4 regions of the Thermoanaerobacterium sp. PSU-2 genome follow, and region 3 is predicted to be linked to each of the others. Evidence: riboswitches for the same ligand, from Rfam matches in the RefSeq annotation. Region 3 holds a riboswitch; each other region holds the start of a gene.

Region 1 (7,694 bases), on a different contig from region 3:
CCAACGGTGATCTCTCAAGTATATCTACAACGTCTGCCTCAATTTCCTTACCTTTTATTCTTTTTATTTTCACCTTTACATTTTGTCCTTTAATGGCACCTCTCACTTTAATAATACTGTCATCTAAATATGATAACCCGTAACCTTCTAAATTCATATCATCTATATTAATTATTATTTCTTCGTTTTTCTTCATATCACATTACCCCTAACCTATTTATATACAATATATATACCATACAAAGCAAAATACGTCAAAACAACCTGAATCCGCATTTTATCACACAAATATATATTTATGAATATTATATATTGAAAACATTAAATGGGGGTTTTATATATGTATGAGTATAATGGGTTTTATATACAAAGTTATGACGCGGGACAAAAAGGCTTAGCCGAAGCATATATACCCATGCAAAGGTATGTATCATCATATCCTCCTGAACAAGGTTTAAAGCGTGGGACGATTTTTCCAGAATTGGATAAGCCGTACATGGAAGAAAAAGCGAGGGGGTACTGACAATGGACGCAAATCAAGTAGCTCTCCTCAAAAAAATAATGGAATTGGATTTTGCTTGTATTGACTTAAATCTCTACCTTGACACACATCCTGATGACCAAAAAGCATTAAGAGACTACAATTACTATAGCCAACAATCAAGATCTCTAAAGGCACAGTATGAACAACTTTATGGTCCGTTGATGTCTTTTGGTGAAACACCTTCACAATGCAACAGGTTTAAATGGGTAGATGACCCATGGCCATGGGAAATTCAATATTAAAGAGGTGATACTATGTGGGTGTATGAAAAGAAGTTAGAATATCCTGCCAATGTGTGTAAACCAGATGTTAAGATGGCTAAATTTTTGATTGCACAGTATGGTGGACCAGATGGCGAATTAGCTGCGGCATTGAGATACCAAACTCAAAGATACACAATGCCTACAGGACAAGCAAAGGGAACATTGACAGACATATCCACAGAAGAATTTGGCCACTTGGAAATAATTGCCACATTGGTCTTTAAACTGTTAAAAGGCGTACCAGTAGAAGAGCTAAGGAGAGAAGGCCTCGGAGAACAGTACACAGAGCACGATAGAGCTCTTTTCTATAGCGATACGACAGGTATGCTATGGAGTGCTGCATATATCCAGGCCAAAGGCGACGTAATCGCGGATCTTCATGAAGACATGGCAGCAGAAGAAAAGGCGAGAGCAACGTACGAACACCTTATAAATCTAACTGACGATCCTTGTGTAAAAGATACATTAAGATTTTTAAGAGAAAGAGAAATTGTACACTTCCAGAGATTTGGAGAGACTTTGGATCTGGTGCAAGAACACTTAAGAAGCAAAAAGATATTTTAAAAGCCGGTCATTCCGGCTTTAATTTGTTTCACTAAACACCTTATCTGCTATCCTTACAGCTTCTTGTGCGTTTGCTCCGTAGTAATCAGCTCCGATTTTCATAGCATAATCTTTTGTAAGTACGGCACCGCCTACCATTATTTTTATATCATATTTTTCTCTTAATATTTTAATGGTCTTTTCCATATTATTTAGCGTAGTTGTCATCAGGGCGCTAAGCCCTACCAGTTTTGCATTTGTCCTCTTTACTTCATCTACAATTATAGACGGTTTGACATCTCTACCAAGATCTATGACTTCATAGCCATAATTTTCAAGCAGCACTTTTACTATATTTTTCCCTATATCGTGTATATCACCTTCAACTGTTGCCAGTATTATTTTCCCTTTTGAGCCCATCCCTTTAGGCATTTTTTCCTTTAAAACTTTAAAAGCGCTTTCCACAACTTCAGCAGAATTTAAAAGCTGTGGAAGAAAATATATCCCTTTGTCATACTTATCTCCTACATCTTTAAGCGCAGGTATTATCGTATTATCTACTATGCTTAATGGTTCTACTCCTTCATTAAGTATTTCCATCACTAATCTATCTATATCAGCCTTTTTGCCATCTAATATATTTCTGTAAAGCATCTCGCTTGCATTACTATCTGTTTTTTTCCCTACAGATAATACTTGCGTCTTATTTATCCCATCATCTTTCTTATATGTATTTATGTATCTTTCGCATCTTTTATCCCTTGATGATAAGACCATCGAAGCGTTCAATATATCCATTGTTATCTTATCATTTGGATTGACTATAACAGCATCTAAGCCGTATGATATCGCCATCGCAAGAAATGCAGTATTTATAAGTTGCCGCTCAGGCAATCCATAAGATACGTTGCTAAGTCCTATGACCGTACTTACTCCAAGCTTAGACTTAACAAGATTGATGGCTTTTAATGTTTCTATTGCTGCTGTCTGCTCAGATGACACTGTAAGTGCGATACAGTCAATTATTATATCTTCTTTTGGTATTCCATACTCTAAAGCGGCTTTTACAATCTTCTCAGCGTTTCTAAGCCTTTCATCTGCATTTTTAGGAAGACCGTCATCACTTATTGTAAGTCCTATAACACTTGTGCCGTATTTTTTGACAATAGGCAATACTTCTTGTAAACTTTTCTCTTTTGCACTGACAGAATTTATAATAGGCTTACCTCTGACTATCCTTACCGCTTTTTCAATCGCCTTTACATTGCTACTATCTATCTGCAATGGCACATTGACGATGTTCTGTACCTGCGAAACGATTTTAGGCATCAATTCCTCTTCGTTTATGCCAGGCACACCGATATTCACGTCAAGTACGCTTGCGCCAAGTTTTTCCTGCGATACAGCTTCATCGTAGATCAGATTATAATTGCCTTCTTTGATAGCTGCACTCAATTTCTTCTTTCCTGTAGGATTTATCCTTTCGCCGATTACACACACAGGATAATCGCTGCCTATGAAAACAGTCTTTGTATTTGATGAAACTGCTGTGTATTCTTTCACGGCAGTTTTTTTCTCTGTATCATGTATCTCAGCTTTCAAAAGCTTAATAAATTCTGGAGTCGTCCCACAACAACCACCAACAATAGATGCCCCGCATTCTAAAAGCTTTTTTGACTCGACGGCAAATTTCTCTTTCGTAATGTCGTAAAGAGTCAATCCATCCTCTAAATGAGGCATTCCTGCATTTGGCTGCGCCAAAATTGGTATCCTTGAAACTTCAGCCATCTTCTTCACTATGTCTGCCATCATGTCAGGTCCCGTAGAGCAATTGACACCTATGGCATCAAGGCCAAGCCCTTGAAGACTTACTACTGCTGTAACAGGGTCTGTCCCCATAAGCGTCCTTCCATCTTCTTGAAACGTCATGGTACAAATTACCTTTAAATTAGTATTCTCCTTTACAGCAAGAATAGCCGCCTTCGCTTCTAATATATCTGACATAGTCTCAATAAGTGCCAAATCAGCACCGGCTTTTTCCCCTTCTACAGCAACCTCTGCAAAGGCACTATAAGCCTCGTCAAATGTCAGCTTGCCAAAAGGTTCCATCAGTTCGCCAATAGGCCCTATAGAAAGAGCAACGGCTTTATCACCAGCAGCTTTTCTGGCTATCTGTACTGCGCTTTTGACTATTTCAGGCAATTTATCTGAAAGATTGTAAGATTTTAATTTTATCCTATTGGCGCCAAATGTATTTGTCTCAATAACATCTGCCCCTGCATCAATATACGACTTGTGGATTTCGTACACAATATCCGGATGTAAGAGATTGTAATATTCAGGGCATTCTCCTGTTTTAAGTCCTTTTTTCTGAAGCATAGTGCCCATTGCTCCGTCAAAGACGATTATGCTATTCTTTAAATTCTTAAAAATATCCAATTGCAACATCTCCTTATGATGACTACAATACTTCTTCTATATCATTTTGTCTCATGTTCTTTACGCCATTTACAATGTCAACAACTATATCTGTCTTGCCAAGTGGCATGATATGAACACCACCCACTTTATTTTTTATCTTGTTTATAAACTCTATTGCAATTTTTGTCCCTTCACCTTTTTCACCGTTTTTCAACCTGTCTATTATTTTTTCAGGTATCTCGATGCCAGGCACCTTTTCGTTCAAGTTAACAGCCATCTTATAGCTTTTAAGGGGTAGCACCCCTACTAAAACCGGAATATCAAATTGCTCTACGGCATCAAGAAATCTGTATAAAATCTCATCATCGTAGACAGGCTGAGTCTGTATGAAAGATGCTCCACATTCTATTTTCGTCCTTAATTTTTCTATTGATTCAGGTCTTAAATCATTTGGATTTGCTGTTGTCCCTATGCAAAAATTTGTAGATGATTCCAACTTATTTCCGCTGTAGTCAAAGCCATCATTTAGCGACTTTGCTATCTTCACAAGACCTACAGAATCTACGTCGTACACGCCTGTTGCCTGTGGCACATCACCTCGTTTTGGATCGTCTCCTGTAAGGGCAAGGATATTTCTGACTCCAAGAGCATACGCACCCAAAAGCTCTGCTTGAAGGCCAATAAGATTTCTGTCCCTACACGTTAAGTGAAATATGGTTTCTATATTTAGATGATTTTGCAAAAGATGTGCCAATGCAATAGGGCTCATTCTCATATTTGCCATAGGACAATCAGTTATATTTAATGCATCTGCTATTCCATATAATTTTTTCGCTTCTTCAATAGAATTCGAAATATCAGCTCCTTTTGGCGTCGATATCTCCACGGTTATGACAAATTGCTTATTTTTAAGTTTCTGGCACAAATTTTCAGAATTTCGCAAAACGACCCCTCCTTAAAATAAAAAAACTCTTCGCCAAAAGAAGAGATATTTTTGCTCCCATCTTTCAGCGATATGCTGCTGGAATTGGCACCGTGATATCCGGTTGCCGAGCTTCATAGGGCCAGTCCCTCCGCTACTCTTGATAAGAGTTTACTATATTAATTTATTAAATTATATGATACCGTCCTCTGGTACAATTGTCAATGAAATATTTGTTGAAATGTTAAAATTACTTAGGCTTTTTGCTTAGATATTTTAATTTTTCATAAAATGCAAATCATATATATGAGGTGATTTTATGAGGTACAGAAAAATTGTAGAACCAGTAGTAGCAATAGCATCTGGCCCTGATGAGATACAAAACTTAAATACCGCTTTAAACTTATTACCTTTGCAAAATCTAATCGAAACGGGTAATACCGTTGTAATAACGCCAAATTTCGTTAAAAGCAAGCCTCCTCAAAGCGGTACGATAGTAGGACCAGATACATTGAGAGCCCTTATAAGATACGTAAAGTCTAAAAATCCTGGCAGGATTGTGATTGCCGCCGGCTCTGGTGGAGATCCTACGCCTAAAGTTTTATCTGACAATGGATTTGATAAAGTCATTTCAGAAGAAGGCGTAGAATTTGTAGATCTAAATTACGGTCCTTACGTAGAATTGCTGCTGGACGACTGTCTTTTAAAATCAACAAAAGTAAATGAACTTTATGAAAAAATGGATGTACTAATTTCATTCACTCAAATGAAAATGCACGAAGAAGCTACAGTATCGCTTGGAATAAAAAACATAGCTTTAAGCTGGCCTCCCGCAGAAATACATGGATTTCCCAAAAAAAATTTAGGCATACACGATGACCTTCACAATTTCATAAGGGCTATGGCTGAAAAAATATCTATAGATCTTACGATATTAAGCGGTCAAGAAGCGATGATAGGCACAGGGCCATCAGAAGGAAAGCCTATCAATGCAAACATGATAATAGCAGGAACAGATCCTGTAGCAACAGATACAGTAGGTGCCAGAATGTTTGGACTTATGCCTCAAGGCGTCAACTACTTGTTTCAATGTGCTAAAAGAGGTGTAGGCACAGGTGAGCTTAAAAATGTCACTATCAAAGGCATACCATTGCAACAAGCTGAACTGAATTTCTCTACGCAGGCGTATGGCTATGGCATCGCCTTAGATTCAAGCGAAATAAAGCAGATGGTGCCAGGAAAAGCTTAAAGATAAGGGTTTAGTCCCCCTTATCTTTATTTTCAAAGATGCTTTTTAGGTATTCAATGCCTTCTTTTAAATCATCAATATCCTTATAGTTGTTTCTGTAGACTTCCATTATGATAGAGCCATTGTAATCTAATTTTTTTAACTCTCTATTAAGCTTTGCAAAGTCAAAGCTCCCTCTGCCTGGAAGGTACAGATTGCCGCAATCATCGTAATCGCATAAATGGACATTAACGAGTTTATCTCCCATTGATTTTAAGTATTCAAATGGATCTTTCTTGCTTTTCATCGCCTGCTTTATATCCAATGTAAAATAAACATTTCTGCTTTTCACAGACTGTCTTATGAATGTAGCAAATTCTGGATATGCAAACCAACACCAATAGACATTTTCCCAAGAAAATTTAACCCCATATTCTCCTGATGTATCAGCTATATAATCCACATATTTCGCAATCTTGTCAAAATCAATATTAGGCGTCGTATCTTTTTTAACAGCAGGTCCGTGAAAAACGTATATTTTTGCCTTAAGTATCTCTGCTGCTTTCAAGACTTTAATAAGCATCTTTGAGGCATCGTTCCTTTGCCTTTCAGTTGCTGAAAAAAGCTGCGGTTCAAACTGAGTGCCTATAGCATGTATTGAATTAACTTCAATGCCGTATCTATCTAAATCATCCCTCATAGCTTTGCAATAATCTTCATCATATTCGCTGTAAGATTCCAAAAAAACTTCCACACTCTTTATGCCCATTTTAGCTATTATAGGAATCGTTTCCTCTGTAAGATAGACAGGATAAAAACAAGCCGTCGATATGCCAACTTCCATTTCATCACCATCCAAAAACAATTATCACATATTATATTATACATGAAATCATTCTGACAAAAAAAGATATGCCAATCGGCATATCTTTCATAACTATCTCTTTAGCCTCTTTTCCAATTCCTCTTTCTCTTTTTCATAACCTGGTTTGCCTAAAAGTGCAAACATGTTTTTCTTGTACGCTTCAACGCCTGGTTGATCAAACGGATTAACGCCATTTAAATAACCGCTTATGCCACAAGCCATCTCAAAGAAGTATACAAGGTATCCAAAATTGTAAGCCGATATCTCAGGCACATTCACAATCAGGTTAGGCACTCCGCCGTCATTGTGAGCAAGCACCGTACCTTCAAAAGCTTTCTTGTTTACGAAATCAACTGTCTTGCCTGTCAAGAAATTAAGCCCGTCAATGTTATCTTTATCTTCATTTATAGTTATTTCTTTAAGTGGTCTTTCAACATTTATGACAGTCTCAAACATTATCCTGCTGCCATCTTGAATGAATTGTCCCATTGAGTGCAAATCTGTAGAAAAATCAACTGAAGCAGGATATATTCCTTTGTGATCTTTTCCTTCACTTTCACCAAAAAGCTGTTTCCACCACTCTGAAAAATAGTGAAGCCTTGGCTCATAGTTGACTAAAATTTCAACTGATTTTCCTTTCCTGTAAAGAGCATTTCTTACAATAGCATACTGCATACTTAAATTTTCTTTGATGTCCGGCTTTTTGAAGACTATAGATGCATCGTATGCACCTTTCATCATTTCATCGATATTTATTCCTGCAGCCGCTATAGGAAGCAGACCTACAGCCGTCAAAACCGAGTATCTTCCACCTACATCGTCAGGAATCACAAAAGTCTCGTATCCTTCTTCGTCAGCCAGTTTTTTAAGGGCACCTTTTTGCCTGTCTGTCGTAACATATATCCTTG
Region 2 (7,694 bases), on a different contig from region 3:
TTCAATGTCGTATAAAAAGGCGTATCTCCGTTGTATATTATCCATACGTTTTTACCTGTATCTTCTCTGAATTTTTGCAGTGTATCCTCAAACAGTTGAGCTTCTTTTGTATCTTTGAACCCATCGGAGCCCCATACAGGTTTTGGCAAAACTACAAATAGATTATCTCCTTTTACGCTGTTTAATGTGTTTAAAAACCAACTCCACTGATCCTTATTTGATGATAGCAAACCACCATTAGTATCATCTAACATGATAAATGTCGAATTTCTAAAGTCATATACTTCATAAGAATTACCTGCTTTTATATAAGGAATCGTAAGTGATTTTAAAACTTTGTCATTTACATCCCCTGTGAAAACTACTAAAGGATAGTCTTTATTGGCTATGCTGGCAGCTTTTAAGGAAATTTGAAGCTTCAAAAGCGTATTGTAATCTGTGTCCCCAAATACCATGAATTTAAACGAATCGTTAGTGTTGCTGACGCTTACTTCCTTATTTTTGCTGTCAATAGATTCAAAGTCCAATGGCTTTGGAAGCTGTGACGCATCAAAATCTGATCCTTGCCCCACTTTTACCATTAAATTTCCTACTTTTCCATTTATATTTGCCGATAAAGCACCAGATAGATCGCTATTGGCTGCTTTGAAGACTCCATTTGAGATGGTGCCTACATTGTTGTAGACAGTCCATCTTATGTCTCTGTCTTCTATAGGTGCTCTATAGCCGTTTATGTCTTTGCCTATCACAGATATTGATGTAGTCCCGCCTTTATCGACATTGACCGAATAAGGCGTAAATCTTATGTCTGCTATAGCATCTAAAGCCTTTATTTTCAATGTACCAGTCACATTGCCTACTCTTGCTATTATTACGCCATCACCCGCACTTTGAGGCATGAATTCATTTCCATCAAATTTTCCTGCTATGCCGCTTATTGAAAATGATACGGAGTTTTGATCGATTTTTACTGGTTGATAATTTGCATCATATCCTTTTACAATGATTGCTCTGTGGGTGCCTACAAAGACATTTGGGCTATCTGCTTCAACTTTTATAGCGTATAGATTTCCTGTTGGTGCTGTGTTAAATACTCCAACGCCGTTGGCTACATTTCTTTCGAAACCAGGAACTTCATTTTGGAGCTTTGCTTGACTATCTCCTAAAGGTCTTATGGCCATTTGAGTTGAGCCGCCGCCGTCTAAGTTCATAGCTTCATAAGCGCCTAAGCTTAGCATAAGCTGCGCTAATTCACTTTCTGTCATTCCTCTCGTGTTGGCGTTGTCAACTGTTGCTATTATTACATGCTTCTTATCTTCAGTATAGCCTATAGCTGTCCTTGCGTATATGCCGTCTACATTGTCGGTAAATTGCGACGGTATTGAACCGTTTTGTACCAAAATGGTTCCTCCGCTTACAGCCATCTTAAAGTTGTCAAATGGAGGGTCTGTAGAGATATTTTTGATGACTTTATCTCCTTGCTTTAGATTTAAAAGAATCTTTGCGACATCACCTGTTGCATCTATAGAATAGCCTCCATCGGGAATTGCTACAGGACCTTCACCCTGTCTTACCTCCAAGACGCTGTTGTTTTTGTCAACTAATACTTCAACAAGGTCTTTATAGCTATCGCTTAGACCCGGTGTCTCATCATTCCAGTCCTTTGTAAATATGACGCAAGATGTACCACTGCCTATGGAACCTACGTTGTTTAAAGCACTTACTGGAACTTGACTGCCGTCAGGTAGTGTTATGCTAAGAGAAGTGCTTTTCCAATATCCTATTGATGGAACATTGTTTTTATCTATGGCAAATGTGGCGTAATTCCCTTGATAGTATGGGACAGTTAAAAGATTTCCGTCTTTAACTGATGCTCCTACGATAAACCCTTGCTTCGTGTCAAAAAAATCGCCATTTACTGCGGCTATAGCACCGTTTCCATTTGCCATGTCTTCTACATCCATTCTGTCTTTAAAACCAGATGGATTAAAAATGGTGGATATTGATGTGTTACTGTCGCTTAAGTCCACATCCAAAACATTGATATTGATGAAACCATCTGTCGTAAAATATGTAATGTTTTTTTCTGTAACACCTTTACTTAATATTTGCTGGCTTTCATTTGAAGTTATTACGGTGTAAGCATCTGCAGCAATACCATTCATAAAAACCGATGAAAAAATGATTATTGAAGATATACACATGCTTATAGCTTTTCGGTACTTCACGAAAATCCCTCCTATGTACTTACTATGTACTTAGCAATTGTTCTTTAAAACTTATCTTCGGCAATTTAGCGCGGTTGATAAATTTTCCATACCTATACAACCATATTGTACCTTTTGTATATTACAGCCGTGTTACAATTTCATAAAATAAAAATAAAAACTAATATTATTATTGCCTAAATTGTGTATAATGATTATAAAAGATAAATGGAGCATAAGCGAAAGATATTGAAAAAATGCCAAATTAACTGATGGAAACCGGCTAAAATGAGGAATAATAAATCTTGTGAAATTGATAGATTTCAACTATAATCAAATATGTCGCGAGACGCCGGGGTGTAGCGCAGTTGGTAGCGCACGTGCTTTGGGAGCATGGGGTCGGGGGTTCGAGTCCCTCCACCCCGACCATTATTGGTCGTATAGCTCAGCTGGGAGAGCACCTGCCTTACAAGCAGGGGGTCATAGGTTCGAGCCCTATTGCGACCACCATTTCTATTTGTGAATATTTTTTCTCATTAAAATAAAATAATCATGGAGGGATACCCAAGTGGCTAAAGGGGGCAGACTGTAAATCTGTTGGCTGGTGCCTTCGATGGTTCGAATCCATCTCCCTCCACCATGAATACAAGGCTAAAGGGCCTTTTTTTATTTTGCCTTTCAAGATTTCCTTATCATAATGATTTTTAAAGACATCGATAAAAAATTTCCCAAATCCTATTGACATAAAAAATAATTGATGTATAATAATACTTGTGAAGGGAAAATAGTTATTAATAGAAATAAAATATTAATAGCTTATCCAATGTATGATTGACTAAGAAGAATAGATGAGAGGTGTGTACATATGTCGTTGGTAGGTAAGAAAGCTCCTGAATTTAAGTTAGACAGCACAAAAGGTCAAATATCCTTAAGCGATTATAAAGGTAAATGGGTAGTGCTTTTCTTTTATCCACTTGACTTTTCGTCAGTATGTTCGACAGAAATACCTGAGTTTAACAGGATGAAACCTGAGTTTGACAAGCTCAATGCTGAGCTATTAGGTATCAACACAGATAGCGTTTATTCACACAAGGCATGGATAGATAGCCTCGGTGGTGTTGATTTTCCGCTTTTATCTGATTACAACAAAGAAGTCACGAAGCAGTATGGAATACTTATTGAAGATGCTGGCATAGCATTAAGAGCTGCATTCATCATTAACCCTGAGGGAATTGTTGATTACGAAGTTGTACATGAGCCAGTAATCGGCAGAAATGTCGATGAAATATTGAGAGTGCTTAATGCACTTCAAACAGGTCATGCTTGTCCTGTAGGTTGGAAACCAGGGGACAAAGTATTAGATTAAAAAAGGAGGAGATTTTTAAATGAGAGAAATGACGACAAAAAATCTAAGCGATGCATACGCAGGTGAAAGCCAGGCTCACATGAGGTATCAAATTTTTGCTGATGTGGCTGAAAAGGAGGGTAAGCCAAACATAGCAAAGCTTTTTAGAGCCATATCTTATGCCGAATTAGTCCATGCTACAAATCACTATAAGACATTGGGAGAAGTAAAAGACACAGTATCAAACCTTGACAAGGCTATAGCAGGTGAGACATTTGAAGTAGAAGAAATGTATCCAGCATATAAAGCCGTAGCAGATTTGCAGGAGGAGAAATCTGCAGATAAAAGCTTCAACTATGCTCTTGAAGCTGAAAAGTTACATGCTAAGATGTATACAGATGCAAAAGCAGCGGCACTTAAAAATGAAGACATAGCTATTTCTAAAGTGTACATTTGTCCTGTTTGCGGATATACGGCAATTGATACGGCTCCAGAAAAATGTCCAGTTTGTGGAGCTCCAAGAGATAAGTTTGTTGTTTTCTAAAAGGCATAAAACCCCTTCATTATCATATATTAACTTTAAAGTGCTTGACAGTCGTCAAGCACTTTTTCACTTTCTAATTGACTTATTAGTTGTACTGTGATATTATATTTTAAGTTAAATAAGTGAAACTCTTATCAAGAGAGGTGGAGGGAAGAGCCCTGTGAAGCCCGGCAACCTGTCTTACGACAAGGTGCTAATTCTCGCAGAAGTTTACTTCTGAAAGATGAGGGTGGATGTGCCTCTTCTTTTGGAGAGGTTTTATTTTGTTTTAGGTCTTTTATGTGATTTAAAAAAGGAGGATACAGATGAAAAAGTATTTTACTTCAGAATCAGTTACTGAAGGACATCCAGATAAAATTTGCGATCAGATATCTGATGCTATTGTAGATGAGATCTTAAAAAATGATCCATATGCGAGGATAGCCTGCGAGACTGCTGTTACAACAGGTATGGTATTGGTGATGGGAGAAATATCCACAAAGTGTTACGTTGACATACCTAAAATCGCAAGAAAAGTCATAGAGGAAATAGGATACACTCGTGCAAAATACGGCTTTGATGCAGATACATGCTCTGTGCTTACATCAATAGATGAACAGTCTCCAGATATAGCATTGGGAGTTGATAAGGCTCTAGAAGTTAAAAAAGGCATCTCCTACGATGAGCTGGAAGAACAAGGCGCTGGAGACCAAGGCATGATGTTTGGATACGCATGTACAGAGACGCCTGAGCTTATGCCTCTTCCAATATCATTAGCACATAGGCTTGCTCGCAGATTAGCAGAGGTAAGGAAAAATGGCACTTTAGATTACCTAAGACCTGATGGCAAGACACAGGTGACGATTGAGTACGTTGATGACGTGCCAAAGAGAGTTGATTCAATCGTCGTATCTACACAGCATTCACCAGATGTGGATCATGATAAGATTGAAAATGATGTAAAAGAGTATGTAATAAAACCTATCGTTCCACCAGAGCTTATTGATGATGATACGAAGATATATGTAAATCCGACAGGAAGATTCGTAGTTGGCGGACCGCAAGGAGACAGTGGTCTTACAGGAAGGAAGATAATAGTCGACACTTATGGTGGATATGCAAGACATGGCGGCGGTGCTTTTTCTGGCAAAGATCCATCGAAAGTAGACAGATCTGCTGCGTACGCTGCAAGGTATGTAGCGAAAAACATCGTAGCTGCTGGGCTTGCTGAAAGGTGTGAAGTTCAATTGGCGTACGCTATAGGCGTAGCTACACCATTAGAAGTCAATGTAGATACTTTTGGCAGTGGGAAAATATCTGATGAAGAGATATCAGAAATAGTTAAAAAAGTATTTGATTTGAGACCTGCTGCTATCATAAGAGATCTTGATTTAAGAAGGCCTATTTATAGACAAGTTGCAGCATATGGACATTTTGGACGTACAGATCTTGACCTTACATGGGAGAGAACTGACAGAGTTGAGATACTGAAAAAACTTGCTTTCAATAAATAATAATTTTAAAGCCCGGAGTTTCCTCCGGGCTTTGCGGCTTGTATATTTATATTTATAGCCGCGATTTTTATAAAAATTGTACGCTCCGCTACTTTTATTATAGCATAAATTAGATGGCGATTCCATTGCTTTCTCTATTTTCTTTTTCGAGAATTTGTGTCTTTGTTTTAACCAAATTTTCTAATGCTGAAACAAGCATTTGGTTGTACTTTGCATCGCACTCTTTCAAATCTTGTATTGCTTCAATAGCATTTTTAGCTTTTCTATACTGTCTATCGTTTGTCATTGCGTCGAAAGAATCACACACTGCTACAATCTGTGCGCCAAACGGAATGATTTTTAAACCATAAGGATAGCCTGTCCCATCAAGCCTTTCATGATGATATAGCACAGTAGATGTCAAATATGCAAGTGGTGTTAAGGCTTCCAGTATATCGGCGCCGTATTTGGGATGCAATTTCATGACGTCGTATTCCAATTCTGTAAGTTTATCTGGTTTTGCAAGAATACTAATCGGAATCATCACTTTGCCTATATCGTGCAGCAATGCACCCTTGTATATCGTTATTTTTTCCTTTATATTAAGCCGCATCATGTTTGCTACATTGTATGATAACTTTGCGACTCTTATGCTGTGCTTGTACGTCTCGTAATGGTAGTTTTTTAGCGACATCAGAAGATGCGACATCAGTTTTTCTTCATCATAATTCATCTCATTTTTCCCCTTTTTTCGACAATTAATATTATATTATAATTTTTTGCACCAGTCAATAATTTCATACATTGTAATAAAATTCAAAAAAAAAAAAAAAAAAAATTCGGAAAATTTTTAAACACATATCCATATATTGACTTTGAAGTTGTTATTTTATATAATAAGTACAAACATAAGTTCGTAAAGGAGTAATGGAGATGAAGGATTTTGATATACCTGATGTCTACATTGCCATATTGCCTTGCTATCTTGATGATTACGGAGATGGGACGGAATTAATAGACTTAAATGGCAATGTATTGCGTATAAAATCCAGTGTCAAAAGTTGTCTAAAGAGGACTTTGAAAAAGTATGCTGTAGATTTAAGTGCCATAAAAGAAAAGTACGCCAAAAGCCTTGGCATTAAAAATACTTTTCCAATTCCTATAGCTTCTAACTTTACGCTTGTGCAATTAAAAGTTAGAATTCCAAAGGTGGCAAAGGATGTATCTTACGGATATGTATGCTATGAGAAGATAAAAGAGATAGAGGAGCATTCTACGTATTGCATTGTAAATGTTGGTGACGCTAAGATAAAAGTATATCAAAAGAAGATTACGATCGAGAAGCACTTGAGAGATGCTGCCATGATAAAGACTTTTTTTGCTAATTTAAGTCCATTAAACTTTGAAAGTAACAGCTCTATGTATAATCTACCAGCAACGAAAGCAGACATAGCTCTTTTGTATGAAGAAATCGTGAAGATAAAGTACAAAATTGAAAAAATATGATGCGCGCTTCAAATATCTATGAAAATAATATACAATTGTAGATAGAAAATAAAAAAGTAGGGATAACTATGGTTGAAATAATAGGTACTGTTGAGGAAATAATTTTTAAAAACGAACAAAATGGGTACGCTGTGTTAGAACTTAATTCGAAAAAGGATACTATTACAGTAGTAGGATATATGCCTTTTGTTGGGATAGGTGAGACGCTTAAAGTTGAAGGCGAGTGGATGGTACATCCTGACTATGGGGAACAGGTGAAGGTCTCAAAGTACGAGACGATAGCGCCGTCGACATTGTATGGGATGGAGAGATTCTTGTCATCTGGACTCATAAGAGGTATAGGTCCTGTCATGGCGAAAAAAATCGTCTCAAAATTCGGCGTCGATTCTCTAAACATCATAGAATCTCATCCGGAAAAGTTGTTGGATATACCTGGAATAGGCGAAGAAAGAGTAAAGATGATATCAGAATCTTATGAGCAGCAGAAGACATTGAGGGACGTGATGGTTTTTTTACAAGGTTATGGCATCTCCACTACGAATGCAATTAAGATATACAGGCAATACGGCGATGATTCTATAGAACTCATAAAGCAAAATCCGTACAGATTATCGGATGAA
Region 3 (7,694 bases):
GATGCTGGAAATGCTGACAATGTGTCGATTATCGTCGTTGACATGATAAACGGTTTTTGCAAAAGTGGGGCTTTGTCAAGTCCTCGAATAGGAGGGATTATAGAACATATAAAGAGCCTCATTAAAGCTTCGTACAGGATGGGCATAAAGAATGTGATGTTTGTAAATGATGCCCATGCGAAAGGTGCAACAGAATTTGCTGCTTATCCAGAGCACTGTATCAAAGGAACAGATGAAAGCCGTATCGTAGAGGAGCTTTTAGAGGTAGTCAAGGACAAGCCAAATGTGTACGAGAAAAATTCGTTAAACGTGTTTTTCGGCGGAGAAGATGGTGATGGAAATAAGTTCTTGAGAAAGATATTTGATATGATAAAAGGAGGCAAATCTACATTTATTATCGTAGGCAATTGCACTGATTTGTGTGTATATCAGACAGCGATTTCTATAAAGATGATTGCAAACGCCAATAATTTAAGCGCCAATGTGATTGTGCCTGAAAATTGTGTTGAGACTTACGATATAAGCGTGAAGACAGCGGAAAGGCTTAAAATAGTTCCACACGATGGTGACTTAACGCATACTATGTTTCTATACCACATGAAGCTTAATGGCATAAATATCGTAAAAGAACTGTTGGAAGAATAAAATAAAAAGTTTTAAAGAGCTCTTTAACGTATAAAGGGCTCTTTTTATTAATAAATATTTATAAGATATTTATATTTTATTTATCAGTTGTAATGCTTTTGTAATATTGATAATATATAATGGATTTATAGAAAAATGGCTGTTTTAGATGAATGATGAAGAATTTTGTTGCAAATTGCTTTTTATTGTGAGGGATCTTAGGAGGGGATTTCAGTGCCAAAACCTTTAAACGAAAACGCAAGATACATGGCAGGACTTGACGGACTACGTGCTTTAGCTGTGCTTGCTGTCATTGGATATCATCTTAATCTGACTTTTTTGCAGGGTGGTTTTTTTGGCGTCAGCATATTTTTTGTGTTGTCAGGGTACTTGATAACAAATATAATTGCATCAGAATGGGAGAAAAACAATAAAGTTGATTTAAAAAATTTTTGGAAGCGCAGAATGTTGAGGTTGTTTCCAGCTCTTTTTATTATGGTAATTGTAGTCGTCTCTTATGTTACGCTTTTCGATGCTTCAAGGCTTTCATCTATTAAAGGCGATGCTATAACAAGTTTGCTTTATGTCAACAATTGGTGGCTTATATTTCATAAAGTATCTTACTTTGCTAAGTTTGGACCACAATCGACGTTTGGCAATCTATGGTCACTGGCTGTTGAAGGACAGTTTTACCTTATTTGGCCGTTAGCATTGATTGTGGCACTTAAGTATATAAAGAAGAAAAAGTATATCTTTGTTATCACTTTGCTGCTTTCTGCGCTTTCTGCTTTGGCAATGGGTATGATGTACATTCCAGGAATGGATCCCAGCCGTGTATATTATGGCACTGATACGCGCGCTTTTGGGCTTCTTTTAGGCTCAGCTTTAGCGTTGATTCTACCCAGCAACAAATTTTCCAACAATGAAGCTAAAAGAAAAGTATTGATTTATGATATGATTGGCTTTTTGGCAATAGTTTCGATTTTTGCTATGCTTATGTACGTCAATCAATACGATCCGTTTGTATATAGAGGTGGCATGTATTTGCTATCTGTAATAACTGCTGTGGTGGTAGCTGTGTCAGCACATCCTAAAAGCTTGTTGGGGAAAATATTAGGATGCGCTCTATTAAGATGGTTGGGGGCAAGGTCGTACGGAGTGTACCTTTGGTATTTTCCGGTGCTTATTTTGACGACACCAACTGTGGACACGAAAGGCTTTGATCCTATTCGGGCGCTGCTGCAGGTATTTATGATCATTGTTATTTCTGCCTTTTCATGGAAATACGTGGAGGATCCAATAAGACACGGCGCACTTAAAAAAATCATAAACGACTTAAAATCATTGAGGTTTGAAAAAGGGAAAATACTACCTACACTTAAAACATCTGCTTTAGTTTCATTATCCGTATGCTTAATGGGCACTTTTATTGCAGGTATGAGTGGAATCATACCGGCCAGCGCATCAGTTTCGTTAAATTCAGGTTCATCAAATATTGCATCAGATTCACCATCTTATGTAGGAAGTAGTAGCAATATTAGCAGTGATGTGCAGGACTACAATGATAATTTGCCAGATAATAGGAGAGATATTAAGTACTATCCGTATAAAGGCGGAAATTCAAACTCAGCAGTATCAAATAGCGGTGATTCCACAACCAGCCCTGTACAGGATGGAAAGGGTATAGCCATAATAGGTGACTCAATATTGATAGATACAAAGCCTTACTTGGAAGAGATGTTGCCGGGAATCACGATTGATGGCAAAGTAGGAAGACAAATGTATCAAGCAAAAGATGTCGTGAAAAACCTCAAAGCGAAAGGAAAAATAGACACATTGATAGTTGAGTTGGGGACAAATGGGCCTTTCACTGAAGACCAGCTTTTATCGCTTTTAAAGAGCGCAGAGCCTGTAAAACGCGTAATATTGGTAAATGTCCGCGTCCCACGCCCTTGGGAAAGCATCGTCAATGAGACGTTGTCAAAAGTGTCTTCAGAATATCCCCACACTACTTTAATTGATTGGTATAAAGCCAGCTATGGACATGATTCATTCTTTTCACCCGATGCGGTTCACTTAGAGCCCAGTGGTGCGAAGTATTTTGCTTCACTTATAGCAAATGCGGTAAAAGAAGAAAATTAAAACGATGTAAAAAGGCTGCATTTTGCAGCCTGTAATTATTCTAAGACTTTTCGAATCTCGTTTAGCTTTGAGTTATTTTTGTACTTCATGTATATATAGAAGGGTATGCCGCACATAAGCATTATAAATCCGTACATGACAGTCTCGGCTCCAGACCCGTATATTGTCCACATGGCGTATGCAAAGCCTAAAAGTGGAATAATGGAATTCTTTATAAAGCCTAATACGCTGACGTTTTTGTCTCTTTTTATAAGAAGCATCATTTCAGATGCGGCTGTAAAAGCGTACACAGGTAGGAAAGACAAAGTTGCCAGCAGTATTATAAAATTAAACGCAGAAACCAGAGATTTTGTATAGTTCATCAGCAATAGCAGATTTACAAGCACCGATCCTATGATCAATGATACGTGAGGAGTCTTGTATTTAGGATGTACTTTTGAAAAAATCTCTGGAAATAGACCGTCTTTACCAGCCGCATAAGCCACACGAGCTGTAGATAAAAGCCATCCGACAGTTGTGCCAAGCACACTTACGACAGAGCCTACTATTATGACATTCGCAATGTTTTTCCCTAAAAACTGTTTGAGGATGTCGGCTATTGGAGAAGCGCTTTTTGCAAGCTGGCTTTGTGGCATTGCACCCATTGCCGAAAGGTTTATGGCAAGGTACATCACTACAGCTATTAATATTCCGAATATGGTGCTTAACTTTACGTTTCTTTCAGGGTTTTTAATTTCTTCAGCGGTTATTGACGCAGTTTCAAGTCCTACAAACGCCCACAGCGTTGAAGTTGCTGCTGCAGACAAAGTATTCATGCCTTTTCCTGCAGGGAACAATGGCATTACATTGCTTGACTTGAAATGTACTGCTGATACGATTATGAAGAATAAAAAAAGACATACTTCAAACACAGTTATTGTTGTTTGAGTTGAGCCAGCCTTTTTTACACCTATTATATTGATTATCGTAAAAATCCATAAGATTCCACTGGTGTACAGAAAAGCGGCTAAATGATTTTGCGATAAAATCGGGAATAAAGCGCTTGAGTAACTGGCAACTGCAATGACAACGGCAGCGTTTCCGATCCATGAACCATTCCAGTATAACCACGCATTGATAAAACCTATAAAGTCTCCAAAAGCTAATTTTGAGTATTCATACGGGCCACCGGCTTTTGGAATCCTTGAACCTAAATTTGCAAATGATAATGCCAACAATATTGATCCGATGCCTGTAACAAGCCATGCCAGTATTGTTGCGCCAGGACCTGATTTAGATGCAAGTGTAGCAGGAAGCATGAATATGCCGGAACCCATCATGTTACCTGTCACAAGTGCTGTGGCGATAAATAGGCCAATGTCTTTTTTGAGCTTTTGTGTTTTGTCCATATAGTACAATTCCTTTCTATAAATTTTTGAAATAGCATAATTAAATTAGCACAGGAAAGTGAAAAAGTCAATGAATAATTTTGCAAAAATGATATAAAAAATGCAGGATATAAAATCAAGTTTTATAACCTGCATAAATCATATTTATTCAATTGAATTCACATCGTATGGTGTTTTTTGGTATACATAGTAATTTAACCAGTTAGAAAACAATAGATTTGCATGGCTTCTCCATTTTACAATTGGCTCATTGTTAGGGTCATCTCCCGGGAAATAGTGTTTTGGTATTTTTATAGGAATGCCTTTTTTTAAATCTCTTTCGTATTCAGATTTTAGAGTCAAAGGATCGTATTCAGAGTGACCTGTCACAAATATCTGCCTGCCAGATTTTGATGCAACTATGTATACGCCTGCCTCATCTGATTCAGAAAGTATTTCAAGGTCATCTACAAGCTCTATATCTTCTTTTCTGACTTCCGTGTATCTTGAATGGGGCGCATAAAATTCGTCGTCAAATCCCCTTAATAAGTCGACATTTTTTTTGGAAACCTTATGCAAAAATACGCCAAACATTTTTTCTTTCAGTGGGTATTTAGGAATCCTATAATGGTAATAAAGACCAGCTTGAGCACCCCAGCAAATGTGAAATGTTGAAAATACATTGTGTTTGCTCCATTCCATTATTTCTTCAAGCTCATGCCAATAATCAACATCTGAAAAGTCCAAAGTTTCCACTGGTGCTCCGGTTATTATGAGACCGTCAAATTTTTCATGTTTTACGTCATCAAATGTTTTGTAAAAAGCTTCTAAATACTCTGGCGCAGTGTTTTTAGATTTGTGTGATGCTGCATAGAGAAATTTTAAATCGATTTGCAGTGGATTGTTGCTAAGTAGTCTTAATAGCTGTGTTTCTGTCACACTTTTTGTAGGCATCAAGTTTAAGATGGCGATCTTAAGAGGGCGTATATCTTGATGAATTGCCCTTTCTTCAGCCATTACGAATATATTTTCTTTAGCTAAAATATCGATGGCAGGTAGGCCATTTGGTATATTGATGGGCATTTGCAAACCTCCTTCAATGTAAAAAATAAAACGCCTCAGAGATGAGGCGTAGATAATCACATCTACTCATCTCCCAAAGCTATAAGCTTTGCAGGAATTAGCACCATTTTCATAAAATATGACGGTTGCCGGGTTTCACAGGGCCAGTCCCTCCACCACTCTTGATGAGTTTTGATTTACGATATTAAATTGTTAAAATAATTATATATTTATTGAAGTTTGATGTCAATAATATGAAGGACACTTTTCGCTAATTCTTATATTGACAACTGTTTGTTTATGAATAGCTTAAAATAATCCAATTTGTGGCTTTTATTTAGTATGTTTTGCAATTATAATTGAATTTAGAGGTGAAAGAAATGTATGATGCAATAATAATAGGTGGAGGACCTGCAGGATCTACATTAGGAAGAAAGCTGTCTAAAGAAGGATATAAGGTATTGTTGATAGAAAAGCATGTTTTTCCAAGGTACAAAGCCTGCGGTGGCGGAATAACGAAAAGGTGTTACAAATTATTAGATATTGATATAAGCCAATACGTAGAAGATATTACCAATGAAATTATCTTTAAATTTCCTAACGGCAAACAGACTGTTTTGCAGACTGGTGAGCCTATAATATATCAGGTAGATAGGACTAAATTTGACAAATATTTAATAGATAAAGCAGCTTATTATGGGTGTGAAATACATGATGGTGAATTATTTTATGACTTTTATCAGCATGATAAGGGACTTGTCGTTGTGACAGACAGGGGTGAATATGAGACAAAGGTTTTAGTAGGTGCAGACGGAATAAACAGCAATGTGGCACATAAAGCGAACTTAATAAATGGCAAAAAAGGCATAGCACTTGAAGGTGAAGTATACGTCGATAATAGCTTAATCGATGGATTAAAAGGAAAAGTTGTGGTGGATTTCAACGCAATAAGATATGGGTATGGATGGGTATTCCCTAAAGGTGATAGATTGTCTATTGGTGTCGGGACTTTTTTAAACAAAGTTTCAGACATAAAAGAAATGTTATCTAAAATGATAGAGGAAAATGTGGACGGAAATATAAAAGACTGCAAAATTTACGGGCATCAGTTGTCGTTTCCTGATGGGAGCGATGGTGTATTTAATAACGATAGAATAATATTGATTGGAGATGCTACAAGGCTTGCTGATCCATTTACAGGCGAAGGAATATACAATGCTTTGCTTACTGCAGACATATCATTTGATGTTCTAAAAAAGCATTTCAGTGGAGAATGTGGATTGGATGAATACACTCTTAGACTCAATAGAGAAGTTGTGCCAGATGTTGGTTGGGCATATAGATTAGCGCAATTTACGTACAATAACATGGATTTCATAGAAAAATCAGTAAGATATTTTCCTAATGTGCTATCATACTTTGTAGATATAATGATGGGTGATAATACATATAAGAATTTTAAATTAAAAGTTCCAATGTATTCACTGCGGGTAATGACTTCTAAGACGAAAATTAAAGTAGAAAAAAACGTGTCATGAAGTAATTGACTTTAAACTGTAGTTAAATTAAACTATTTATAGGTAATACCCCTTATGAGTATATGAAAGGAGAGATTAAATATGGGTTTGTTTGGTTCAAAAGGTGAAACTGTCACGATTGATGTCAGAGGCATGTCATGCAACCATTGCAAAATGACTGTAGAGAAAGCATTAAAAGGTCTTGATGGAGTATCAAAAGCGACAGTAGACTTGGATAAGGCTAATGTCACTGTAACATACGACCCTAAAAAAGTTACTATAGATGACATGAAAAAAGCGATTATTGACGCAGGATATGAAGCTTAATATTTTCATGTATGTTTAACCGCTAATGCGGTTATTTTTTTATATTTGCTGTATAATAAAGTTAAAAAAATGTTATTTACAAAAAGCTTTTTTTGCTATATAATAATTACATAAAATCCAATCGGAATAGTATAATTTAAAGGAGAGGATATAATGTCAAAGATTGCAAAAAGCCTTACGGATTTAATAGGCAATACGCCGCTATTGGAATTATCAAACTACAATAAAGAAAATAATCTTGAAGCAAAGCTTATAGCAAAATTAGAGTATTTTAATCCATTAAGCAGCGTAAAGGACAGAATCGGATATGCTATGATCAAAGATGCAGAAGAAAAGGGGCTTATAAACAAAGACACTGTTATTATTGAGCCAACCAGTGGCAATACAGGAATAGCGCTGGCTTTTGTTGCAGCGGCTAAGAAATACAGATTAATATTGACTATGCCTGAGACTATGAGCATTGAAAGGAGAAATTTGCTTAAAGCGCTTGGCGCTGAAATAGTATTGACGCCTGGCCCAGAAGGCATGTCTGGAGCTGTAAAAAAGGCTGAGGAGCTGGCAAAGCAGTATGGAAATGCATTTATACCGCAACAGTTCAAAAATCCTGTCAATCCAGAAATACACAGAAAGACGACAGCAGAAGAAATATGGAGAG
Region 4 (7,694 bases), on a different contig from region 3:
TGAGGCTATACTAAGCTTTATGCTTGGAGAGATGCCGGTTGGTGCAGTTGTAGTTAAAGATGGCATCATCATCGGTAGAGGCCATAATCTGAAAGAAACAGAAAAAGATGCGACGCAGCACGCAGAGATCAATGCTATAAAGGATGCTTGCAAAAGCATTGGTGATTGGAGACTTAATGGTGCATCGCTGTACGTCACATTAGAGCCATGTCCAATGTGCGCAGGCGCGATAATAGAGTCCAGAATAAAAAGAGTGTATATAGGCGCAGAGAGCCGTGATAGCGGTGCTGCAGGCACTGTATATGATCTTTTAAATAAAAAAGCAGAAGTTTATTTTGGCATCATGGAAGATGAGTGCAAAAAACTGATAAATGATTTTTTTAGTAGACTAAGGTAATCTGGAGAGATGGCTGAGTGGTCGAAAGCGCTCGCCTCGAAAGCGAGTGGGCGGATTCCCGCCTCGTGAGTTCGAATCTCACTCTCTCCGCCATGGAAATATCATGGAGAGATGGCTGAGCTGGTCTAAGGCGCACGACTGGAAATCGTGTGTACCCTCAAAACGGGTACCGAGGGTTCGAATCCCTCTCTCTCCGCCATTAAATGTAATTCCCATCTTAATCCATAACATCCATTAAAAATTTCAATCCATGTGTTGATTTTTACATATAGACGATGTATAATAGGTCTTGCATTGCACAAAATAATGTTGTAAGTTGAAAAGGACTTACATGGCCGTACTAGATGGGGAGGTAGCGGTGCCCTGTAACCTGCAATCCGCTATAGCAGGGTCGAATTCCCGAGCCGAGGCATGATTACTGTAAGGCTGGCATAAGTAAGTGATTATGATATTCAAGTCCTCCGCAATGGAAATTTGTGAACCCCGCCAGGTCTGGAAGGAAGCAACGGTAAGCAAATACTTCCATGTGCCGGGGGAGTGCTTGAGTGGAGTTAACTGCTTATGTAACGCTTATGGTAACATGACAGAGTCGGGTGTGCGGCCTTTTTATTTTATTATATTTTACTAAAAAATTTTAATACGTACATAAAAAATATTTTATCAAAAAAATATTCTGATATTTAAAATTTGTGTAAAGTTTTTTTGCGCATTGTCGAAAATACTAATAGTGACTTTTACTGCTTAGGGAGGTATTTATGTTTAGAAGTTATCGCAATCGCTTGTTCGTCATAATATTCGGAGTTTCAGTCTTTGTATATCTACTTTCGTTTGTCCACATAGTAAAAGGCATAGGCAATAACATATTTGCTTCTTTTTTGATATTGTTTATTTCGGCTTTTATAGCAATGACAGAGTCAAAGCACTTGTCATATCCAATAGAAAAGTTGAATGAAGGCGTTAAACGTATAATAGATGGTGAATACGATTATAATATCGATATAGATGTTTCAGAAGAATTTGTAGAGTTATCAAGAAGTTTCAGAGAAATGTCACATAAGCTAAAGTCAACTTATGAAGAGTTAAAAAGGGAGTCTCAGGAGCTTTTAAAGAAAAACAACGAATTGCAAGATTACTATGCAGAGCTTGAGGCATCTTATGAGCAGATGGAAGCTGTGACAAACGAGCTTGAGAAATCGGAATCAAAGTATAGGACGTTGGTAGACAATATTTCAGATATTCTTTGGTTTACTGATAGTGAATATAATATAGAGTTTATTAATAATAGATCAGTAAGGTATTTAGATTATATGCCAGACGAGATGACAGGCAGAAAAATCACAGAATTCGTTCATGACGACGATAAGAAGATCATGGAAGATCTGATGAATGGCAGAATAAGCATGGCGGAAATAAAATTCAAAAAAAGAGATGGTTCAATACTCCTTACAGAAACGAGAGCCAAGGTAATAAAGAACAATGAAAATGAGATATTGGGAATTCAAGGCTTGTCGAGGGATATAACTGATTACAATAATGCGAAAAAAGAGATAATGGAGAGAAATAGGCAGATTCTGGCCATAGGAAATGTGACGCAATTGTTGACTAAAAATTTAGAACCTCGAGATGTTTTATATTCTATTGCTGAAAAAATATCCACCATTCTTTCTTCACCACTTTGTACCATAAGGACGATAAATGAGTCAGGAAGATTAGAGCTTATGGTAGCAGCAGGGGAATTGAGAGACATGCCTCTTTTAAAAGAGTTGTCGTTGTCGTCGGATGAAAATGTTAAGCTTCTTGTTTCAAAAGAGATTACTGTTTTGGATCCTAATAAATTCCCGATAGATGATAATTTGCTTTTGCGATTGAAAGAATTAAATGTAAAAAACGTGATAGCTGTTCCACTCATATCTAAAGATAAGGCTGTGGGAATCTTAAATATATTAACAACTTCAAAGCTTGCCAATGATATAAGCTTGTTGAGATCTGTTGCTGATAGTGTGTCTGTTGCCATAGAAAATGCAAATCTGTATGACGACATGAGGAATTGGTACTTTAGGACCATCGACGCTTTGGCTCATGCTGTTGAGGCAAAGGATAAATACACAAAGGGGCATTCGCTTAGAGTTTCGAAGTACGCTGCAATTATAGCCGAAAGCATGGGACTGCCAAAAGATGAAATAGAAAAGATAAGAATTGCTGGTCTGTTGCATGATATAGGAAAGATAGGGGTGGCTGACAGTATACTTACCAAGCCTGGCAAGCTTACAAATGATGAGTACGACAAGATAAAGCAACATCCAAAAATATCTAGAAAAATATTGGAACCAATTGGACTATCTAAGGATATAATGGATGGAATTGAAAAACACCACGAAAGATACGATGGGAAAGGATATCCATTTGGGCTTAATGACGACAACATACCATTGATTGCTGCGATACTGTGTGTGGCAGATTCATTCGATGCCATGACATCTGATAGATCGTATAGGAAAGGGATTTCCTTTGACGAGGCTGTAAATGAATTATTGAAGTACAAAGGCACCCAGTTTAATCCGAGGGTTGTTGACAGTGTAATATCTATATACATGAGAGACAGAAAAAAGATGGAGAGGATTAAAGTAGAAACGGAAGTAGCAAACTAAAAGGATATAGAAAAGTATCCTTTTTTTTGTTACAATTAAGTAAATGAGGTGTTTTTCTATGTACCAATCACTGTACAGAAAGTATAGGCCTAGAAGCTTTGGGGAAGTTTTGGGGCAAAATCATATTGTCAGGACTTTAAAAAATCAGATAAAAAGTGGGCGAATAGGACATGCATATCTTTTTTGCGGTACAAGAGGTACAGGCAAGACAAGTGTTGCAAAGATTTTTGCAAAAGCTGTTAATTGCCCTAATAGCGTAGATGGGGAGCCATGCAACAAATGTCAGATATGCCAGTCTGCCAATAACAATTCTCTCATGGACATAATAGAGATAGATGCGGCATCGAATAACAGCGTTGATGATGTAAGGGAATTGAGGGATAACGTCATATATGCTCCTTCTTCATGTAAGTACAAGGTGTACATTATCGATGAAGTCCATATGCTGTCTGGCAGTGCTTTTAATGCCCTTTTAAAGACGCTTGAAGAGCCTCCGCAACACGCGATATTTATTCTGGCTACAACTGAGCCAAATAAGATACCTGCAACTATTTTGTCAAGGTGTCAAAGGTTTGACTTTAAAAGGATATCATCGAAAGTTATTTCACAGAATATAAAGAAGATAGCTGAAGACAGCCAAATAAAAATAGACAGTAAAGCAATTGCACTGATTGCAAAGCATGGAAATGGCTCTATGAGGGATGCTATAAGCATACTTGAGCAGTGTGCTTCATACAACGATGTTTTAACGTATGATGATGTGTGTGATATACTTGGCACTGTAAATGATGATACATTGTTTGCTTTAGTGAATAGTTTAAACGATAGAGATGGAAAAGAAACCATAAAACAGATAGATAAGTTGATGCTTTACGGCATAGACGTAAATAATTTGGTGAAGGCTTTATTGTCTTTTTTGAGAGATGTGATTGTATATAAGACATGTGGTGATGAGTCAGAAGAGATATTAGAAACAGAGATAAATGATGTAATTGAGAAGGCTTCTTTATTTGACATGGCGTTTTTATCAAATGTGTTAGAGAAATTGATAGATCTTCAGGGAAAAATAAGATATGCTCAATCTCCAAGAATAATGCTGGAGATAACATTGCTTAAGCTTATAAATCCGGAAATCTCACCTGATATGGACAGTATTTTAGATAGACTAAGTATGTTGGAAAATGTGATTAAAAATGGAAAAGTAATGCCATCTGTAGAGAAGGATATTGTCGCTGATGATAAAACTTTAAAATCTGAGAGGGCTTTTGATGATGTAGTGGTAAAAAAAGAAGCGAAAAAAACTGATGATATAGTTGATAAAGTAGATAAGAGCATTGAGATAAATGTGAATGAAGTTTTCAAAAAACTATTAAGCATGATAAAGAAAGACAGACCGATGATTTTTTCTTTTTTAAGCTTAGGCAAACCGTATTTGAAAGATGGCAATTTTGTGATAGAATATCCAAAGGAGCATGTGTTTTACAAAGAAGAGCTTAATAAAATCGAAAATAAAGATTACATCAAAGATGCTATTAAAAGACTGACAGGTAATGATTACAACATAGTTTTTGCTACAGAAGAAAAAAATGAAGATGAACAGTTAATTGAGGCAGTAAGAAAATATTTTGGCGATGTAGAAATAATAGATTGATTAATCACTACTGAGTCAAAATTAGCATATAAATAAGAGAGAATACAAAATTAATTAGGAGGTATTTGGATGGCTAAAGGAGGATTTCCTGGCGGTTTCAACATGAATAACATGATAAAGCAAGCGCAGCAGATGCAGGAGCAAATGAAGAAAATGCAGGAGGAGCTTGAAAACAAGACGGTTGAGGAGTCTGCAGGCGGTGGAGCTGTAAAGGTAGTGGCAAATGGCAGAAAGGAGCTTATAAGCATAAAGATCGATCCGGATGTCGTTGACAAAGACGATGTAGAGATGCTGGAGGATCTTGTATTGGCTGCAGTAAATCAAGCTTTAAGAAGTGCTGAAAAGATGATTGCAGAAGAGATGGGAAAAATAACAGGAGGTTTCAACATACCTGGCTTGTTCTGAGGTGAATTAATTAATGAACGTATATTCGAGGTCATTGTCAAGGCTTATTGATGAATTATCAAGACTTCCCGGCATTGGACGCAAGACAGCTCAGAGGCTGGCGTTTTACATCTTAGATATGCCTTTAGACGATGTTGTTAACTTGTCTAATGCTATTTTAGAGGCAAAGAACAATTTAAGATACTGTAAAAAGTGCTATAACTTTACTGACAGTGAGCTTTGCAGTATATGCAGTGATGAGACGAGGGATACACATACCATATGTGTAGTTTCCGATCCCAAAGATGTAGTAGCGATGGAAAAGACGAGGGAATATCGAGGCTTATACCATGTACTTCACGGTGCAATATCGCCTATGGATGGAATAGGTCCAGAGGATATAAAGATAAAAGAGCTGTTGGAGAGGATAAAAGATGCTGAAATCAATGAAATAATATTAGCTACAAATCCAGACATAGAAGGCGAGGCAACTGCAATGTACATCGCAAAGCTTATAAAACCTTTTGGAATAAAGGTGACAAGAATTGCACATGGTGTACCGGTAGGCGGTGACCTCGAATACACAGATTCTGTAACACTGTCAAGGGCTTTAGAAGGCAGAAGGGAAATGTAAGTGATCGAAATTGAATCTTTTAACTAAAAGGTACTATGTTGATGTAAGAAAATGTGGAAAAGATAAAAAATCTAAAAATATGTATTGATTCTTAGCGTATAAAGTGATAATATAAATATCAACAAATTTAAAAGAGAATATTGAAGGCCTCTTATCAAGAGTGGTGGAGGGACTGGCCCGATGAAACCCGGCAACCGGCATTTATATGCGTTTGGTGCCAAATCCTGCAGGGAAAACCTGAGAGATGAGAGGAGTGGCGTATTTTGGCCCTCTTCTCATTGAAGAGGGCCAAAAATTTTTAGGAGGTATGCCACATGGAATTTAAGATTGGATTGTTGGGATTTGGAACAGTAGGAAGCGGAGTCTATAAAATAGTCGCATCAAGAAAACAGCATATAAAACAAAAAACGGGGTTTTATCCCGAAATAAAAAAAATACTAGTGAAGCATCCTGATAAGCCGAGAAATGTTAATGGTGTAGATGAAATACTAACAACTGATGCTAACGAAATCTTGTGTGATAGCGAAATAAGTGCAATAATTGAAGTAATGGGAGGAATTGATCCTGCTTACGAGTACGTAAAAAAGGCGATAATTTCTAAAAAACATGTAATTACTGCAAACAAAGAGTTAATAGCAAAATATGGAGACGAGCTTAGAAAAATGGCAGATGAAAATGGTGTATTTTTGAAATTTGAAGCAAGTGTCGCTGGAGCAATCCCCATTATACATCAAATTGAGAGGCTCAAAATAACCGATGAAATAAATTTCGTAGGAGGGATAATAAACGGTACTACAAACTACATATTGACGCAAATAACAGAAAAGGGAATGAAATATGATGAAGCACTTTTATCAGCTCAAAAAAGAGGTTATGCTGAAAGCAATCCGGATTACGATATAAAAGGATTCGATGCTTTGTATAAGCTTGTGATTCTTATAAAAAAAGCATTCGATGCTGATGTTTCTGCTAATTCAATATTGAGATATGGTATAAATGAAATAAAAAATGACGATATATATTATGCTGAAAAATTGGGATACAAGATTAAACCATTTGCATGGGCTAAATACGAGAAAGGAAACGTCTATGCGAGTGTAGAGCCTATATTGATAGAAGATAGCAACATTTTAGCAAGTGTTGGTGATGTAAACAATGCTGTTATACTGAGAGGAGACAGTTTTAAAGAGCTAATTTTTATTGGAAAAGGTGCAGGACAAATGCCTACAGGTGATTCGGTTGTTGCAGATTTAATAGATATACTATTGAATTATGATATAAAAACGAATCATACGTCTAAACGCATTTCAGTTTTTAATGGTAGTTTTACAGATGTATTTTATATAAAACTTAAACCATTTTACAAGTTTAATATAAAAAATATTTTAAAATTTTTTACTGATAATGGCGCTTCGTTTAATGAGTCTGTTTATGATGGAAATACTTTTGCGGCTGTTTTCAAGCTTTTTGATAATGATATAAACAGGTTTATAGAAAGTTTAGAAAACAAAAAAATGTGTACAATAGAAAGTCTCTTCAAAGTGTTGCATGATGACAATGAAGTGGATAATAAACAAGTTAATACAATACAAAGTGAAGTTATATAAAAATTATACAAAGTATGATGCACGTCATTAAATTAACGGAAAGTAAATTTAAATCTTGTAATGCGTTTGATATCTATCAACATAAAATTTTAACCAATATTTATTTTTACAATGAAATGAGGGATGAATATGACAAAGAATTTTTCGAAAAAGGACTTGATTAAAGTTATATTAGAAGATATAGATGATTCTGAAATGATTGAAGAAGATATTATTCATATGATTATTAATGAGAAAGTTGCTAAAGATGTTTCAAAAGAGCATGAAAAGCATTTAACTTTTGGAGACAGAATGTCAGATAAGTTAGCGGAATTTGCCGGAAGCTGGGTTTTTATAATAGGTTTTGGAATTGTGCTTTTTGCCTGGATCATTG

Evidence for each region. Region 3 has a riboswitch for S-adenosylmethionine ahead of metA (homoserine O-acetyltransferase MetA). Riboswitches for the same ligand answer to the same signal wherever they lie in the genome.
Region 1: it holds a riboswitch for S-adenosylmethionine, as region 3 does, so the genes downstream of both, BVF91_RS07790 (methylenetetrahydrofolate reductase) here and metA (homoserine O-acetyltransferase MetA) in region 3, are expected to answer to the same signal.
Region 2: it holds a riboswitch for S-adenosylmethionine, as region 3 does, so the genes downstream of both, metK (methionine adenosyltransferase) here and metA (homoserine O-acetyltransferase MetA) in region 3, are expected to answer to the same signal.
Region 4: it holds a riboswitch for S-adenosylmethionine, as region 3 does, so the genes downstream of both, BVF91_RS10130 (homoserine dehydrogenase) here and metA (homoserine O-acetyltransferase MetA) in region 3, are expected to answer to the same signal.

What each region holds. Positions count from the first base shown of each region.
Region 1 is NZ_MSQD01000008.1:51,707-59,400, forward strand. Features, by position in the region: gene rlmD (23S rRNA (uracil(1939)-C(5))-methyltransferase RlmD) at 1-196, opposite strand, end outside; gene BVF91_RS07770 (spore coat associated protein CotJA) at 341-523, shown strand; gene BVF91_RS07775 (spore coat protein CotJB) at 526-786, shown strand; gene BVF91_RS07780 (manganese catalase family protein) at 799-1,371, shown strand; gene BVF91_RS07785 (homocysteine S-methyltransferase family protein) at 1,390-3,798, opposite strand; gene BVF91_RS07790 (methylenetetrahydrofolate reductase) at 3,812-4,714, opposite strand; SAM riboswitch class I at 4,769-4,863, opposite strand; gene BVF91_RS07795 (DUF362 domain-containing protein) at 5,013-5,942, shown strand; gene BVF91_RS07800 (sugar phosphate isomerase/epimerase family protein) at 5,953-6,765, opposite strand; gene BVF91_RS07805 (glucose-6-phosphate isomerase) at 6,859-7,694, opposite strand, start outside.
Region 2 is NZ_MSQD01000001.1:231,295-238,988, reverse strand. Features, by position in the region: gene BVF91_RS01345 (phosphodiester glycosidase family protein) at 1-2,228, opposite strand, end outside; tRNA gene BVF91_RS01340 (tRNA-Pro) at 2,561-2,636, shown strand; tRNA gene BVF91_RS01335 (tRNA-Val) at 2,642-2,717, shown strand; tRNA gene BVF91_RS01330 (tRNA-Tyr) at 2,762-2,847, shown strand; gene BVF91_RS01325 (peroxiredoxin) at 3,073-3,573, shown strand; gene BVF91_RS01320 (rubrerythrin family protein) at 3,593-4,096, shown strand; SAM riboswitch class I at 4,225-4,326, shown strand; gene metK (methionine adenosyltransferase) at 4,402-5,589, shown strand; gene BVF91_RS01310 (HD-GYP domain-containing protein) at 5,699-6,301, opposite strand; gene BVF91_RS01305 (hypothetical protein) at 6,502-7,074, shown strand; gene recD2 (SF1B family DNA helicase RecD2) at 7,143-7,694, shown strand, end outside.
Region 3 is NZ_MSQD01000004.1:12,023-19,716, reverse strand. Features, by position in the region: gene BVF91_RS04235 (cysteine hydrolase family protein) at 1-645, shown strand, start outside; gene BVF91_RS04230 (acyltransferase family protein) at 859-2,766, shown strand; gene BVF91_RS04225 (APC family permease) at 2,802-4,154, opposite strand; gene metA (homoserine O-acetyltransferase MetA) at 4,299-5,216, opposite strand; SAM riboswitch class I at 5,280-5,387, opposite strand; gene BVF91_RS04215 (geranylgeranyl reductase family protein) at 5,576-6,733, shown strand; gene copZ (copper chaperone CopZ) at 6,815-7,039, shown strand; gene cysK (cysteine synthase A) at 7,193-7,694, shown strand, end outside.
Region 4 is NZ_MSQD01000012.1:79,599-87,292, forward strand. Features, by position in the region: gene BVF91_RS10090 (nucleoside deaminase) at 1-397, shown strand, start outside; tRNA gene BVF91_RS10095 (tRNA-Ser) at 401-490, shown strand; tRNA gene BVF91_RS10100 (tRNA-Ser) at 503-596, shown strand; RNA gene ffs (signal recognition particle sRNA large type) at 733-998, shown strand; gene BVF91_RS10110 (HD domain-containing phosphohydrolase) at 1,153-3,045, shown strand; gene dnaX (DNA polymerase III subunit gamma/tau) at 3,104-4,696, shown strand; gene BVF91_RS10120 (YbaB/EbfC family nucleoid-associated protein) at 4,766-5,101, shown strand; gene recR (recombination mediator RecR) at 5,115-5,714, shown strand; SAM riboswitch class I at 5,863-5,965, shown strand; gene BVF91_RS10130 (homoserine dehydrogenase) at 6,029-7,321, shown strand; gene BVF91_RS10135 (DUF1003 domain-containing protein) at 7,451-7,694, shown strand, end outside.